Regions from separate parts of the Sphingobium sp. B2 genome, predicted to be linked through region 2. Evidence: riboswitches for the same ligand, from Rfam matches in the RefSeq annotation. Region 2 holds a riboswitch; the other holds the start of a gene.
The links. Region 2 has a riboswitch for thiamine pyrophosphate ahead of thiC (phosphomethylpyrimidine synthase ThiC). Riboswitches for the same ligand answer to the same signal wherever they lie in the genome.

Region 1 (8,712 bases), on a different contig from region 2:
CTTTCCGGCACGCCTGCCAGTCGGGCGGGGTCGGTGATGTGCAGCGTCCAGGCTTCGGTCGCGTCCATGACCGCATTGGCAAATTCGGTCGCCAAACGTCCCTGTGCCACGCTGTTGGCGGCAAAGGCCTCCCGCTCCGCGCCGTCCAGGCCCACGCCAGACAGCTCAAACCCTTGCAATGTCAGCGCTAGCGCGCGTGCCTGCGCTTCGTCCAGCCCGTCGCGCGGGATGGCGGCCAGCGCGTCATAGAGCGCGCGATCCTGCCCGACTTCGGCAAAATAGCTGTCGATCATCGGTTGCGCGTCGCCATGCGCCGCGCGCAGTTCGGGGGTGTTCGCGACCCCGACCAGATGGGACACGGTCTGCCATACCCGCGACAGGGCGGCATCGGCGCGATCCTTGGCCAGAAAGATCGCGTCATAGCCTTGCGCGCTGGCACAGCGCCGCATCGCCGCGCGATGATCGGCAATCGCCGTTTCGACAGCGGGCAGGATGTGGTCGGGCCGAATGTCGCCAAAACGCGGGTGCAGGCCGGAATCGAGCAGGGGGTTCGTCTGTGTCATGACGCTTCTTTACACAGGGCAATATGCCCTGTCTGCCCGCATCCACTCGCTTGATCGAGGCGAACGCCCATTCCATCCGCCGCGATATGCCGGACGCCCGAATGGGCCATGCACCCCCGCTTGGGCCAACGGACTATTGGCGGATCAGACCGGCCAGCTTTCCAGCCGCCAGGCCGAATCCCAGAACATCCACTCATAACGGGTCGCGTTGCGGAAGGCGCGGGCCATGGTGTCGCGCACCGCCGGAGTCGTGGCGGCGGCCGCTTCGTCCACCAGCGCGCGAACCCGGTCGGTCGCCGCGCCAAAACCGGGATCGGCATAGGTCTCGATCCATGGCGCATAGGGGTTGGGGCTGACGGCGCGCGGCTTGACGGCGCAGCCGACTTCCCAATAGACCCAGAAACAGGGCAGGATGCCAGCAACCAATTCCTCATAGCTGCGGGTCGCGGCCAGGCTGGCGAGATAGCTGGTATAGCCAAGGCAGGAGGGGGTCGGCTCGGCACCCTGCGCTGTGGTTGCACTGATGCCGAACTGAGCGAAGAAGGCCTGATGCAGCGCTTCTTCAACCTGCACCGCAACTTTCGCGCCGTCGGAAAATTCCAGCCGCCCTGCGGCACTGGGCGCGCGGGCCGCGGCGATCGCCAATGTGCGGGCATATTCAGCCAGATAGAGGCTGTCCTGCACGATATAATGTTGGAAGCTATCGCGTGGCAATGTTCCGTCTGCCAGCGCGGTCAGGAATGGATGGGCCAGGATAGCCTGCCGCAACGGGGCGACGTCTGCCCAGATCTGATCGCAAAAGCCCATCGCCATGTCCTTCGTCAAAAGCGCACGGATGCGCTGGCGCCAAATTGGCGGCCGGTGTTGATGGTGAAACTGTCGAACGGTCCATCAGGGCCAAGGCCCAGCAGTAGCGGCAATTGCTGCTGGCCAAAAGCCGAGATCGCCCAGCGCTTGTCGAGCAGGTTCTTGGCCCAAAGGTCGAACGTCCATGCCCCGTGGCTGACGCCTATACGCCCATCAACCGAGGTGTAGCCAGGTGAATGGAGGATATTGTCGATCTCGAAATCGACGCGAGAGACATAGGCGACACTAAGCCGAACATTGACAGTCGCAGGTCCGGCCGCGCCCTGCCAGCCAATACCGCTGTTGATGGTCCAGTCCGGCGCGTTGGGGGTGCGCTTGCCGCTCATGTCCAGGATAGCGGGTTCACCCGGTTCTGGCGTGGGGTTGGGCGTGAAATAGGTGCCGGTGCGGCTGTGGGTCCAGGCCAGCCCGCTATCCAGGCTGAAGCCCGCGCCCAGCGCCGCCTGCGCCGAAGCTTCGATCCCGTGGACATCGACCTGTGGCACCGACAGGACGACCGAATTGCCAAGAAACACGGTGTTCTGGAAATTGTCATAGTCAGTGATGAAGCCCGCAAGCGACAGGCGGATACGCCCATCCGCGCTCTCACCCTTGACGCCCGCCTCGACCGAGCGGGTGGTTTCGGCCGGGAACACGGCCTGCCATACATCGGTCGGGCCGGGCAGGGGGTTGAAACCGCCCGCCTTGAAACCGATCGCGCCGGTGACATAGGCGGTCAGATGATCGGTCGGGCGCCAGGCGAGGGACAGTTTGGGCTGCCATTTCTCGAACGTCCGGGCACGTTGCGCGACCGTCGTTCCACTCACAGTACCGACCGTATCTTCCTTGCGCCGGTCGCGGTCATAGCGCAGCGCCAGCGTGGCTTCGACCTTTGGCGCAATATCGTAGCTCGCCTGCCCGAAAACACCGATCTGGCTGGAGCGGGTTTCCGCGCGCAGCGCTTCGCTGCCGAACAGCAGCGGCCCGAAATCATCGGTCCGGTTGCGCTCCAGCCGCTGGTAGAAGAGGCCGACATGCCAGCGCAGTGGCCCATCCCCGCGTGACGTCAGCCGGGTTTCGCTGGTCCAGGCTTTTATATCAACAGGTTGGGAGATGGGTTGAATACCATCCGGGAACAATGGTGCGCCGAACAGCGTCAATGGCTTGTCGTTGCGAAAATCCAGTTCTTCAACGAAATCCTTATGATAATCGTCATAGCCGCCGGTCCATGTGAAGAGCAGCCCGTCACCCGCTTCCTGTTCATAGCTGGCCTGCGCGCCCCACCATGTACGCGATGCCCGCCCTTCAAAATCCCCGAACGGGTCGGTCAGTGCCGCGCCCGACAGTCGCCCGCCATAAAGGCCAGTAACATTGCCCGATGAAATATAGGCCGCCCCGCCTTCTTCATTGGCCCAGCCCAGGCGAAAGCGGAACGTCGCCGTTTCGTTCAGCGCAACCTTTGCCTTCAGGCGCAGATTGCGGCTGATGCTGCCATCGACCTTCTTGTCCAGAAAGCTGTTGCGGATGAAGCCGTCGCTGTTGCGATAGGAACCGGCCAGGCGCAATTGCACCTGTTCCGACACCGGGGCGTTGAGCACACCATCGGCGGTCCAGGTCAGGCCGTTGCCGATCCCGACGGCTGCTTCGCCGCCCCAGTCCGGGCCGGGATCGTTGGTCGTCATGGCGATGGCCCCGCCCGATGCCGACCGGCCGAACAAGGCGCCCTGCGGCCCCTTCAAAATCTCGACCCGCGCCAGATCATAGGGGCGTAGCGTGAAGAGTTCGGAATCGGGCAACGCCAATCCGTCGACAATATAGGCGATGGAGGGCGATTGGCTGCGGTTGGTGGATACGCCCCGCACGGATATGAGGTTGGTGCCAGGATCCTGATCGTTGATGATGAAGATGCCGGGCGTTGCCGCGATGAAATCGTCGATCGTGGTCAGGCGCTGCGCGGCGATGGCGGCGGGACCATAGACGGCGATCGTGTCGGGCACCTGGATTTCGGCTTCTGCGCGGCCGCGCGCGGTGACGACGATGCTGTCGTCCGCATGGGCGTAGCCTGAACCCAGTAGCAGTGCGATCGATATTGCAGGCGACATAATGGCGTAAAGACGCATATCCCTATTCCTCCGCCGGTGTGAGCCGGATCAGGTTCGCGGGTTTGCAGACTGGACGCCCCCTGCGCCCGATCCGCCTCTCAGCCCTGACAGCGCCAGGACACCCCGTGGGTTGAAACTGTCGGTGCGCCTATGGCGTCCTGCACCGGGCGTCAATCGATGGCTGAGGGTCTGGCGCATATTCATGCTGAAATGGGGTCGGTTTTCAGTCGACTATGGCGTCTGGCGAGGATCATCCGTTATCGACGCCGCAGCCCGACCTTTATTCTTCCTGTTGCTATGACCTGCGTACCGGCCCTTTTACCATCATGATGATCGCCCCCTTTCTATTGCTGGCCGCTGCGGCGGATGATGCGTTGCCGCGGCGACCCCATTCGCACATCCATGCGGCGGGAGAGATTGACGAGACGCAGGGGCCAGTGCTGCTGGAGGTCACCTATACCGGCGAAGTGATGGCCAATGTAGCGGGCGGATTGAAGCGGCGCGCGCGCTATCTCGATAATCTCGACATAGTGCTGGAGGCCGATCTGGAGGCGACGCTGGGTTGGCGCGGGGCCGAGGCGCATGTTTATGGCCTCTACAATAATGGCGCGTCGATTTCCAACGCGGTGGGGGACGTGCACGCAGTCAGCAATATCGAAACGGGGACGCGGGCGATCAGACTATATGAAGCCTGGATCAACCAGACGATCGCGCCCGGCCTGTCGCTGAAGGCAGGATTATATGATCTCAACTCGGAATTTGACGCGCTCGACGCCGCTGGCGTTTTCGTCGGCAGCGCGCATGGGATCGGCAGCGATATTTCGCTGACGGGTCGCAATGGTCCGTCGATCTTCCCATGGACATCGCTGGCCGCGCGTGTCGAATGGCAGCCGGCCGAGGGCTGGGCTGTGCGCGCGGCGATATTGGACGGGGTACCGGGCGATCCCGATCATCCGGCCCGCACCGCGATCAAACTGGGTAACGGCGATGGCGCGCTGCTGATCGGTGAACTCGACGTGCCGATTGCCGGCGCGCGACTGTTGCTGGGGCATTGGCGCTACACAGCGACGTTCGAAGCCTGGGACGGCAGCATGGGGCGGGGCAATGCCGGGGTCTATCTGCGTGGGGAAATGCCGCTGATGACCGATGGCGATGAGAAGGTGGACGGCTTCTTCCGGCTTGGGACGTCAAGCGGGCGGTTCAATATGTTCGACCGGTTCGCCAGTCTGGGCGTAAAATGGACAGGCGCGGTGAACGGGCGGCCGGAGGACGAACTTGGTTTGGCGGTGGTGACCGCCTCCACATCCCCCGATTATCGCCGAAGCAGTGCCGCGCAGCGCACTGAATCGGTCGCCGAAATCACCTATCGTGCGCCGCTGTCGCCATGGCTCACGGTGCAGCCCAACCTGCAATATGTCCACAATCCCGGCGCTGACCCGACCATCCGCGACGCCTGGGTCGTCGGGCTGCGCTTTGCCATTGGTTCGCGCCTGATCGACTAGGGGTGATCGCATCCGGACTGGCCAGCGCGACGTGCGGCGGGCAGGGCGAATGTGATCAGCAGGCAAAGCGCCATCGGCAGGATCGCGAACAGGAAGAAGGGCCCCGGACCCGCGCCGTTGCCGATCAGCCAGCCACCGGCCAGCGGCCCGCCGATCGCGCCGATACGGGCGACTGCCACGCCAAAGCCAATGGCAGTGGCCAGGCAATCGGGCGGAAAGACGCCGGTGACGACCGCCATGATGCACAGATGGACCCCGACAATGCCGCCGCCCGCCACCAGCAGCAGCAAGTTGGTCGACAAAGTCCCGGCAGACAGGATCGCCAGCAGGGCGAAAGCCGCGATGATCGTGACATAGGCGCCCGCAAGCGCCAGCACGGCATGGTTGCGATCAATCAGCCAGGCGAGCGCCAGAGCGATGACCAGTCCACCCGACTGGATGATGGTGATCGATCGTGCGGCCTGATCCAGCGTGAAGCCCGCCTGCGGCAGCAGGGTCGGCGTCCAACTGATGATAAGATAGAGGCCGAAAGCATTGATACCATAGAGTAATGCAAAAACGATCGTCGGGAACCGCAGCGGCCTGCGCAATATGCGGGCAAGCGGGCGGACAGCGCGGGCGTCAGTTCCGGGCTCTGCTTTCTTTTCGGGCGGAAATAGCAGGAACAGGGCGAGCGCAAGCAGCAATGTCGCTGCGCCCGGCAACAGGAACAGGGCGCGCCAACCGCCCAGCGCGATCAGCGGTGGCGCAATCAGGCCCGCGACGATCGCGCCAAAGGAGATGCCGAGCGATACGATCGTCAACGTGCTTGCGCGTCGCCCCGGCGGCGCCCAGATCGCAGCCAGCGCGGTGACGTTGGGCAGGCATGCACCCAGTGCCAAGCCAGTCAGCAAGCGCCATATGATGAAGCTGGCGATGTTCGTTCCGCTGGCCGTCGCCATGGTCAACAGGCCGATACATATGACCGAGAGGGTGATCATCCGGCGCCGGCCGAAGCGATCCCCCAGCGGCGCCAGCAAAACCGCGCCGACGCCCAGGCCCAGCAATACCGCCGAAAGGGCAAAGCCGAAGCGGGCGGGCGGAATGTCCAGTGCCTTTGCGATATGGGGCAACGCCAGCGGCATCGCTGCCAGATCATAGCCATCGACGAACAGAACCAGCCCGCACAGGAACAGCGACAGGATCAGCCGCGGGGTAAAAGATGGCGTTATGCCCATGTCCTGCGGACTGGTCATGGATCGGCGTTCCTCTCTGTGGGCATTGCGCAGCGCTTATCGTAACGAATGATATAATTGGTTGGCGCCACCCCAGCCTGTCAAGCGCTAAAAAACGAGCGAACGGGTTGCGATAATAATAACGACCGTTATAGTGTGCCGCTGAAAAGGGCGTACTGCGCCAGCCAGGAAGAGGATAGACCATGGTTCCCGACAACATCCATATCGCCCATCCCGACAAGCTGTTCATTGGTGGCGCGTGGGTCGGATCGACGGCTGACCGGATGATCGAAATCGTTTCGCCCAATAGCGAGGCGGTTATTGCCCGCGTCGTCGATGGGACCGAAGCGGACATGGATCGCGCCGTCGCTGCCGCGCGCACGGCGTTCGATGATGGCCCATGGTCCACCATGGCGCCTGCCGAGCGTGGCGCGATCGTGCGGCGGATGGGCGAAGAATTGGGCAAGCGCGCGCCTGAACTGTCGGCCGCCTGGACGGCGCAGGTCGGTGGCCTCGCCAGCTTTGCGCCAATCATGACTGGTGGTGCGACCGCGACATTCATGGCGATCGCAGGCTATGCCGACAGCTTTCCCTTTGTCGAAAAGCGTCCGGCGAGCCAGGTCCATACGGCGATCGTGGCGCAGGAACCCGCTGGCGTTGTCGCCGCGATCGCGCCCTGGAACGCACCCTATGGCATCATGTCGTCCAAGGTCGCCTATGCCATGGTTGCAGGCTGCACCGTCATCATGAAGCCTTCGCCGGAGACCCCGCTGGAAGCCTATATCATAGCCGAAGCGGCGGAAGCGGCAGGGGTGCCCGCAGGCGTGGTCAATCTGGTCGCGGCGGGACGAGACGCATCCGACCATCTGGTCCGCAACCCCGGCATCGACAAGGTGACTTTCACCGGATCGACGCTGGCGGGCAAGCGGATCGGCGAGGTCTGCGCCGGGCGGGTCGCGCGCTGCACGCTGGAACTGGGCGGCAAATCGGCAGCGATCGTGCGCGACGATTTTCCCTTAGAGGTCGCCGCTGCAATTCTGGGCAACACCATCACGATCATGAGCGGACAGGTTTGCGCCATGCTGTCGCGTGCGATCGTGCCGCGCCATCGTCATGACGAACTGGCCGACGCCATTGCAAAGGTGATGCAGGGCATCCGCATCGGCCATAGCGATGCGCCCGATACACAGCTTGGGCCGGTGGCGATGAAGCGCCAGTTGGAACGGGTGGAGGAATATGTCGCGCTGGGTCGCGCAAGTGCCGATCTCGTGACCGGCGGCAACCGGCCTGCCCATATGAACAGCGGCTATTTCATTGAACCCACCCTGTTCGCGAATGTGGATAACAAGAGTCGCATCGCGCAGGAGGAAATTTTCGGTCCCGTGCTGTGCCTCATTCCCGCCGATGATGAGGAGGATGCAATCCGCATCGCCAATGACAGCGCCTTTGGCCTGAACGGATCGGTGCTGACCAATGACGCCGATGCCGCCTATCGCATCGGCCGTCGCATCCGCGCAGGCGGATTCGGGCAGAATGGTATGAAGATGGAGTTCGGCCTGCCTTTTGGCGGCTTCAAGCAATCGGGGATAGGGCGCGAGGGCGGGGTGGAAGGCCTGCACGCCTATCTGGAAACCAAGACCATGTTGCTCGACGCCACGCCCAGCGGCTTTTGAGCATAATCGTGCTGGATGCGCAGGGGCGGGGGCAGGGGGCCGCCTATACCGCCGCACGTATCATTTATGGGGGGTGGTTCCTGTTTTCGGGGATAGAATATTTCACCCCCTTCGATCTTCAGCCGCTGGGCAACACGCCGCTGGCGCAGGAATTCACCCTGGCGCTGATCCACAGCGGCTTGTTCGCCTGGATCAAGATCATGGAGGTAATCGTGGCGCTGCTGGTGCTGGCGAACCGCGCGGTATTGCCTGCCGCGCTGGCCAGCGTGCCGCTCAATGTCGTGATCGGTTACTGGAATTTCGTGCTGGATCCGGGCGTAGTCGAATATGCGTTCGGCATTGTCACGCTATTGCTCAACGCCTTCCTGCTCTGGCCATGGCGCAGGGAATTGATCGGCCTGCTGCGTTGGTAGCCTGTGATATATCGGCCATATTGCCAGTTTCGTATGCTTGGGATACTTTTCACCCTGTGGGATGACTCGCTGACGACCAGCAATAGCGTCGCGGTGGGCAAAGAGAGGGATGCAGGGCATGGCTCATGATGTTCTAGATCGTGTGGAGTGCGTCCGCTGAGCGCGGTCGAGCGTTTTTCCACCCGGCTGGTGCCGCCACCGCGTCGCCAGCGTTTCTGGCGAGAGGTCGTTGCCGAAGCCTTCCCTGGCATGACCGCGCACGCGCCCGAAGGCATCAAGGCGGATCTGGCGCGCTGGTCGCTGGGCGGCGTGGGGCTGGCGCGGGCACGCAGCGAACGGGCGCAGGTCAGCCGGATCGCGACCGATGGAGAGGAACGGCATCTGCTGCTCCATCTGCTC
Region 2 (8,712 bases):
CCAGGCGTCTGGGTTCCTCCGGCATCCCGTCCGTGCGCAGGGTCGGCAGGGCGGCGACATGGTCGGCCAGACGCTGCGCCTGATAGACGATGGCGCGCGGATTATACGGCTCCAGCGCGACAAGATCGCGCACCGGCGGCAGCGCCGGGCCGGTCAGATAGCGGGTACGATAGCTGATCTGGCTATCATTAAGGTCCAGCAGGACGGTCAGGTCGTCCGCGCTCGCGCCTTCGCCGCCGAACAGGCCAAGCAGGCGGCAGCCATTGATCGCTCGCTCCATCCGGCGGCCCATATCGTGAAAGCGCCAGCCCTCGCTCCGGCCCATATTTTCCGCCGCCAGCCCCGACAGCGCCGAAATCCGCTCGATCATGCGCGACGATGCGTCGAGCAGGGTTTCGGTCACCGCGCCGTCGAATGTCGGCAGCGGCAGGCGAACGAGCCGCCAGAAGTCGCTTGCCAGCCGGTCGCGCAGCCCTTCGCCGATATTGCCGACGCTGGCCATCAGCGCCCGGACGCTACCCGATTGGCGCGCATCGCCCAGCGCGGTCGCACAGATCGGGCCGATGGGGCCGCCGCCATCACGGGCGATCGCGCCCCACAGCACCAGTTGCCCGACCAGCCGGTTCATCGTCGGCGACGCGACCGACGGGCCAAGGTCCGCCTCTATCGATCCGCCGACGATGGCGCGGATCAGCCGCAGCGTCATTTCCGTCCGCTCGATATAGCGGCCCAGCCAATAGAGATTGTCCGCCGCCTTGGCCGGCAACATCCCGCCGATCCGCCGGATCGCGGGCGCGCCGCCGCCCAACAGGGTGTCGGGCGGCACGGCCACGCTATCGACCACGCACATGTCGGCGGACATGTCGCCCTTGCCCATCAGCGCGGCGCGGATGTCGCCATGGCCCGCCAGCCGCGCAAAGGCGCCGGGCATCACCCGCCACTGGCCCTGCGCGTCGCGCGCCACGAACACGCGCAGGGTGAAGGGCAGGGGGGTGAGGCGCCCGTCGACCACCGCCGGGGTGGTGGACAGCTTCACCACTTCCTGTCCCACATAATCCATCGGCCGCCGCGCCATCGCTTCGGCCAGCATGGCGCGCTGCGGCGCGTCCAGCGCCGATCCGGGGGTGAAGCGCGCATCGGGCAGGCCCGCCACATCCTGGTCGAAGGCCGATCCGACGACCAGTTGATCCAGCCGGTCGCGCACATAGGTGCGCTCCCCTCTCTGCCCGCACCACCAGGTTGCGATATTGGGCAGGATCAGGTCCGCGCCCAGCAGCGCCTTGCTCAGTTGCGGCAGGAAGGCAGCGAAGGCGCGCGATTCGATCACGCCCGCGCCCGGCCAGTTGCTCAGCACCAATCCGCCGCGCGCGCAGGCGTCGAACAGGTCGGGCACGCCGATGCGCGACTTGCTGTCGAAGGCCAGCGGGTCCATGAAGCGGCTGTCCATCCAGCGCCACAAACCATCGATGCGCTTCAACCCCTGGATGGTGCGGACGAACAATTGCCCGTCGGTGACGATCAGATCGTCGCCCTCGACCAATAACAACCCCAGATACCGGGCCAGATGCGCCTGTTCGGCATAGCTCTGGTTGAAACGACCCGGCGTCAGCAGGCCGATGCGTGGGTCCGATCGTTCGCAATCGGCGGCCAGTCCCCGGCGCAGATCGTCGAAAAAGGGGGCCAGCCGCCGCGTGTTCATCGCGCCCAGCAGGTCGCCGGTCGCACGCGACCAGGCCAGCCGGTTTTCCAGCGCATAGCCAACGCCCACCGGCGTCCGTACCCGGTCGGCCAGCACGCGCCATTCGCCCGCCGGGCCGCGCCCGATGTCGGCGGCATAGAAATGCAGGTGATGGCCGCGCGGGGGCGGGGTGCTGTTCATCACCCGCCAATAATGCGGGCTGCCGGTGATCACGCTGGCGGGCAGCTTGCCGTCGCGGACCAGCGACTGGCTCCCGTAAATATCGCCTATCACCTGTTCCAGCAATTCGGCGCGCTGGGCCAGACCCTGCTCGATATGCGCCCACTCGGCCGCATCGATCAGCATCGGGATCGGCCCCAATGGCCAGGATCGTTCCTGTTCGTCGCCGGTCAGGCGGAACGCCATGCCCAGGTCGATCGCCTGCCGCGCGACATTGTCCGCCAGCATGGCCGGGTCGCCCTGCGCCTGCGCCGACAGCCGGTCCAGCATCGTGCGCCAGCGTATCTGCATGGCGGGCGATGCACCGGCGAACAGGTCGCCCGCCGGTGCATTGGCCAGATAGGCGTCGGCCCAGTTCGCATATATGGCGGTTTCCACCCGGTCGCCCTTACGCGCCCGGATGCCTGAAACGCAGGTCGAGCGTCATCGGAAATTCACCGGCCGGTTCGGCGGCGGGCATATCGACCGGGCCGGGGGTGTGGCCATGGTCCTGAAAGCGCGCCTTGCGCCGCGCTTCGGCTTCATATCCGTTGATCGGCAGCGTGTCGTAATTGCGCCCGCCCGGATGCGCGACATGATAGACGCAGCCGCCCAGCGACCGGCCGCTCCAGCTGTCCAGCACGTCAAAGGTGAGCGGCGCGTTGACGGGCAGGTTGGGGTGCATGCAATTGGCGGGCGCCCATGCCTTGTAGCGGACACCGCCAACCCCTTCGCCCGGCACCGACGTCGCCGTCATCGGCACCTGCCGTCCATTGCACGCAACGATATGCCGCCCGGCCACCAGACCCGTGGCGCGGACCTGCAACCGCTCGGTCGAACTGTCGACATAGCGCACCGTGCCGCCGATCGCCCCGGTTTCGCCCAGCACGTTCCACGGTTCGAGCGCATGGCTGATCTCCAGCCCCACGCCGCCCGCGTCGACACTGCCATGGATGGGGAAGCGGAACTGCCGCTGCGCCTCGAACCAGTTGGGATCGAAATCATAACCCGCGGCCCGCAGGTCGGACAGGATTTCCAGAAAATCGGCCCAGACGAAATGGGGCAGCATGAAGCGATCGTGCAGCGTCGTCCCCCAGCGCACCAGATTGCCCTGCTGCGGCTGCCGCCAGAACCACGCCGCCAGCGCCCGGATCAGCAATTGCTGCGCCAGGCTCATCCGCGCTTCGGGCGGCATTTCAAAACCGCGAAACTCCAGCAGCCCCAGCCGTCCGGTCGGCCCATCGGGCGAGAACATCTTGTCGATGCAGATTTCGGTGCGGTGGGTGTTGCCCGTCACATCGACCAGCAGGTTGCGGAACAGCCGATCGACCAGCCAGGGGGCCGGGGGTGCGCCTTCCCCGGCAAAGGGATTGGGCACCTGCGCCAGCGCGATCTCCAGTTCATAGAGGCCATCATGCCGCGCCTCGTCGATGCGCGGCGCCTGGCTCGTCGGCCCGATGCACAGGCCCGAAAACAGGTAGGAAAGCGAAGGGTGCCGCTGCCAGTAGAGGACGAAGCTCTTGAGCAGGTCGGGCCGCCGGATGAAGGGCGAATCGTTGAGCGTCGGGCCGCCCAGCACGATATGATTGCCCCCGCCGGTGCCGACCGACCGGCCATCGACCATGAACTTGTCGGCGGTCAGGTCGCATTCGCGGGCATAGGCGTATAGCTGTTCGGTGATCGCGACCGTTTCGTCCCAACTGGATGCGGGATGGACATTCACCTCGATCACGCCGGGGTCGGGCGTGGCTTTCAGCACCGCGATGCGCGGATCGGGCGGGGGCGAATAGCCCTCGATCCGCACCGGAATCCGCAACGCTTCGGCTGCCGCCTCGACCTCGGCGATCAGCTCCAGATAATCTTCCAGCGCCTGTACCGGCGGCAGGAATACCGACAGATAATGGCCGCGCGGCTCCACCGTCACGGCGGTACGGACCGCCGCTTCGATGATCACCTGTTCCCCCCGGTCCTGCGCGGCCCTGCCGCCCTCCGGCCCGCCGACCCGCTGCGATTGCTGCGCGCGCACCTCCTCGACCTCGGCCTGCTGCATCACCTGCGCCCGAAAATCGGGCAAAGGCTCGCGCGGCTCTGTCTCTTATACACATCTAGATGTGTATAAGAGACAGGTCCTGCGCGGCCATGCCGCCCTCCGGCCCGGCGACCCGCTGCGATTGCTGCGCGCGCACCTCCTCGACATCGGCCTGCTGCATCACCTGCGCCCGAAAATCGGGCAAAGGCTCGCGCGGCTCACTGGTGTCGCGGGGGTGGATATAGGGATAGTCCGACGGCGGGACATAAGGCAGCGACCCCAGCGGCAGGCGATACCCCAGCGCCGAATCCCCCGGCACCGCGAACAGCTTGCCGCGCCGCAATTGCCAGATTTCGCTCTGCCAGCGCGGCGTGCTCGCCTGCGACTGCCAGCGCTGCACCGGCAGGACATAGCCGACCGGCTGGTCCAGGCCACGCTCGAACGTCTTGACCATCCGCGCGCGCGCTTCGGGATCGCTGATCTTGGGATCGTCGGTGGTGGCGTTGATCGGCAGTTCCGATTCCTTGATCGACCAGACCGCCGGATCTTCAAAGACCGCATGGGTATAGTCGTCGGAAAAGCCCATATGGGCTGCCATATGGCTCAGGAAAGCGCGGGCGTCGTCGGGCGTCACGCTGCGCGCGCCGTCGGGCGCATCGTCGGGCGCGATCAGGCTTTCATCGTGCCAGATCGGCGTGCCGTCCGTCCGCCAATAGACGGCATAGGCCCAACGCGGCAGGCTTTCGCCCGGATACCATTTGCCCTGTCCATGATGCAGCAGGCCGCCCGGCGCGAACTGGCCGCGCAGCTTGCGGATCAGCCGGTCGGCATAGGCCGCCTTGGTCGGGCCGACCGCATCGCCATTCCATTCGCCCGCATCGCCGCCATCCACCGCCACGAAGGTCGGCTCGCCACCGATCGTCAGCCGCATGTCCTGCGCCTGCAAATCCGCGTCCACCTTCGCCCCCAGCGCCATTACCGCGTCCCATCGCTTGTCGGTGAAGGGCTTGGTGATCCGCACCGCCTCGGCAATGCGGCTGACGGTCATCGCGAAATCGAAATTGACCTCGGCAGGTTCGGCCATGCCGCTGATCGGCGCGGCGGACTTGTAGTGCGGCGTCGCGCAGAGCGGGATATGGCCTTCGCCCGCAAACATGCCGCTGGTCGCGTCCAGCGCCACCCAGCCCGCGCCCGGCACATAGGCCTCTGCCCAGGCGTGCAGGTCGACGACATCCTGGCTGACCCCCTTTGGCCCCTCGATCGGCTCGACGTCCGCGACCAGCTGGATCGAATAGCCAGACACGAAGCGCGCGGCAAAGCCCAGCCGACGCAGCAATTGCACCAGCAGCCAGGCGGAATCGCGGCATGACCCGGTGCCGATCTCCAGCGTCTCCTCCGGCGTCTGGACGCCCGCTTCCATGCGGATGACATAGCCGACCTGCTGTTGCAGGCGGCGGTTCACCTCGACCAGGAAGTCGACGGTACGGCTTTCATGCCCGGCATATTGGTCCACCATCTTTTCGAACAGCGGCCCTTGTGGCTCGACATCGAAATAGGCGGCCAGATCGGTTTTCAGCTGCTCGTCATAGGCGAACGGATAATTTTCCGCGTACGGCTCCACGAAGAAATCGAACGGGTTGATGATGTCCAGATCGGCCAGCAGGTCGACCTCTATCGTGAAATGATCGACTGGCTCTGGAAAGACGATGCGCGCCAGCCAGTTGCCGTGCGGGTCCTGCTGCCAGTTCAGGAAATGCCCCGCCGGCTCGATTTTCAGCGCATAATTGGGCACTTTGGTCCGGCTGTGCGGCGCGGGGCGCAGGCGGATGACCTGCGGACCAAGCCGGATCGGGCGGCTGTAGCGATAGGCAGTGCGGTGGTGGAGCGCGGCTTTGAGCATGGCGGGATCAAACGCTACCCCCTGTTGCAATGCAATATGCAAATGGTTCGGGGGGCAAAGAATCTGCGCGGCTCCGGCCCGCCCCGGCGATGCAGCGACAAGTCACTGGACCCCGCCCGCCAAACCCATTACCCTTGCCGCCATCCCCGGGGGACCGTCCGCAGACGGTTGAGAGGCGGCTTTGTGGCCGCGACCCGCTGAACCTGATCCGGCTAACACCGGCGTAGGGAGGGTTAAGCGCGCACTCACACCGCCCGCATTCTCTCTCTTTCGCTGCAAGGAGAGTGACTTATGGCAGACGTCCCCGCCCGTACAGAGATGCCCGAAGCCGAAGGCTTCATCCGCCGGCAGGCGGCAATGAACGTTACCACTGGCGCTATCCGTGGATCGAAGAAAATCCATGTCGGCCCGCTCAACGTCGCAATGCGCGAAATCACGCTGGAACCGGGCAGCGGCGAGCCGCCGGTGCGGGTCTATGACACGTCCGGCCCTTATACCGATCCCAATGCGCAGATCGACATCATGGCGGGCCTGCCGCAATTGCGCCGCGACTGGATCATGGCGCGCGGCGATGTGGAGGATTATGATCCGCGCGCAGTAAAGCCCGAAGATAACGGCCTCAAAGGCCCGGATCGCTCCGGCGGCGTCGCCCAATTCCCCGGTCATCACCGCCGTCCGCTGCGCGCCAAACCCGGCGCGAATGTCAGCCAGATGCACTATGCCCGCCGCGGCATCATCACGCCGGAAATGGAATATGTCGCGGAACGCGAAAATCTGGGCCGCGCGCGCCTCGCCGAATATATCCGCGACGGGCAGGATTGGGGCGCGGCCATCCCCGATTATGTGACGCCCGAATTCGTCCGTGACGAAGTCGCGCGCGGCCGGGCGATCATCCCCAGCAACATCAACCACCCCGAATCCGAACCGATGGCGATCGGCCGCAATTTCCTGGTCAAGATCAACGCCAATATCGGCAACTCCGCCGTCGCCAGCGACGTCGCGTCCGAAGTCGACAAGCTGGTCTGGTCGATCCGCTGGGGCGCGGACACGGTGATGGACCTGTCCACGGGCCGCAACATCCATGACACGCGCGAATGGATCATCCGCAACTCGCCCGTGCCGATCGGCACCGTCCCCATCTATCAAGCGCTCGAAAAGGTCGGCGGCGTGGCCGAGGAACTGACCTGGGATATTTTCCGCGACACGCTGATCGAGCAGGCCGAACAGGGCGTCGATTATTTCACCATCCATGCGGGCGTCCGCCTCGCCTATATCCCGATGACGGCGAAGCGCGTCACCGGCATCGTCTCGCGCGGCGGCTCGATCATGGCGAAATGGTGCCTCAGCCATCACAAGGAAAGCTTCCTCTACGAGCATTTCGACGAGATCACCGAAATCTGCAAAGCCTATGACATCGCCTACAGCCTGGGCGACGGCCTGCGCCCCGGCTCGATCGCCGACGCCAATGACGAAGCGCAGTTTTCCGAACTCTACACGCTCGGCGAACTCACCAAACGCGCCTGGGCGCAGGATGTGCAGGTGATGATCGAGGGGCCGGGCCATGTCCCCATGCACAAGATCAAGCAGAATATGGACAAGCAGCTCGAAGCCTGCGGCGAAGCCCCCTTCTATACGCTGGGGCCGCTCACTACCGACATCGCGCCGGGATACGACCATATCACCAGCGGCATCGGCGCGGCCATGATCGGCTGGTACGGCACGGCGATGCTCTGCTATGTCACGCCCAAGGAGCATCTGGGCCTGCCCGACCGCGACGATGTGAAGGTCGGCGTCGTCACCTACAAGCTGGCCGCCCACGCCGCCGATCTCGCCAAGGGCCACCCCGCCGCCAAGGTCCGCGACGACGCCCTGAGCCGCGCCCGCTTCGAATTCCGCTGGCGCGACCAGTTCAACTTGAGCCTCGATCCCGACACCGCCGAACAATATCACGACCAGACGCTCCCCGCCGAAGGCGCGAAGTCAGCCCATTTCTGCTCGATGTGCGGCCCCAAATTCTGCTCGATGAAAATCACGCAGGAGGTCCGCGATTTCGCCGCAAAGCAAAATCAGGACGCCGACACCTTCATCGCCGCCAATCCTCCCCGGCACGGGGAAGGGGACCGTCCGGCGCAGCCGAACGGTGGAGGGCGCGCACCGCTGGACGCCGCCACCGCTGAAAAGGGTATGGCGGAAATGAGCCGGGTGTTCAGGGAAACCGGCAGCGAGCTATATATGGGCGCTGGGGACAGGGAACGGGATTGAGGGGTAGGATGATCCGGTATTGGCTGAACAGATTTTTGGGACGATCGGTCCGGCAACCGTTGGCTGTAGCTAATTACTCTCCGTTGCCGCCGCATCCAGCCAATGTGCCGGGCACATTCTATGTTGAGGATGGTTGCTGCATATCCTGTGGCGTTTGGGAAGATGTGGCCCCCGATCTGCTGGCTTGGGTACCCGATGGAGAAACGCCACATTGCTATGTTTCCCATCAGCCAGAAACCGAGGATGAGTTTGGTCGGATGATGGACGCAATGCACGTTGGTGAAGTGGATTGTATCAGAGCGCGGAATTGCCGCCCCGATTGGGCGGAGCATTTAAGAAGGGCAGGACTGGGCGATCAGATCGATTCCGATTAAATTGGCAATCGCGACATATTGCGTTATAACTCCCGTATGAACACCCCCCTCAAAATCACGAAAATCGGCAATAGCGCCGGGGTCATCCTGCCCAAGGAGTTGCTGGCGCAGTTGCGCGTCGGGCCGGGGGACATGCTCTATGTCACGCAAGCGCCCGACGGTATCCGGTTGACCGCCGCCGACCCCGATTTCGGGGCCAAGATGGATTTGGCCGAACAGATTATGCGGGAAGATCGCGATATATTGCGCG

Region 1: another riboswitch for thiamine pyrophosphate. It lies ahead of FE851_RS17070 (TonB-dependent receptor); the one in region 2 lies ahead of thiC (phosphomethylpyrimidine synthase ThiC).

Annotation. Positions count from the first base shown of each region.
Region 1 covers NZ_VDBZ01000002.1:289,819-298,530, reverse strand. The annotation lists gene FE851_RS17080 (M3 family metallopeptidase) at 1-563, opposite strand, end outside; gene tenA (thiaminase II) at 708-1,370, opposite strand; gene FE851_RS17070 (TonB-dependent receptor) at 1,385-3,529, opposite strand; TPP riboswitch at 3,520-3,647, opposite strand; gene FE851_RS17065 (carbohydrate porin) at 3,838-5,013, shown strand; gene FE851_RS17060 (MFS transporter) at 5,010-6,248, opposite strand; gene FE851_RS17055 (aldehyde dehydrogenase) at 6,431-7,900, shown strand; gene FE851_RS17050 (hypothetical protein) at 7,897-8,313, shown strand; gene FE851_RS17045 (AraC family transcriptional regulator) at 8,461-8,712, shown strand, end outside.
Region 2 covers NZ_VDBZ01000001.1:121,022-129,733, forward strand. The annotation lists gene FE851_RS00605 (circularly permuted type 2 ATP-grasp protein) at 1-2,296, opposite strand, end outside; gene FE851_RS00610 (transglutaminase family protein) at 2,307-3,971, opposite strand; gene FE851_RS00615 (transglutaminase family protein) at 4,003-5,826, opposite strand; TPP riboswitch at 5,964-6,073, shown strand; gene thiC (phosphomethylpyrimidine synthase ThiC) at 6,118-8,088, shown strand; gene FE851_RS00625 (AbrB/MazE/SpoVT family DNA-binding domain-containing protein) at 8,499-8,712, shown strand, end outside.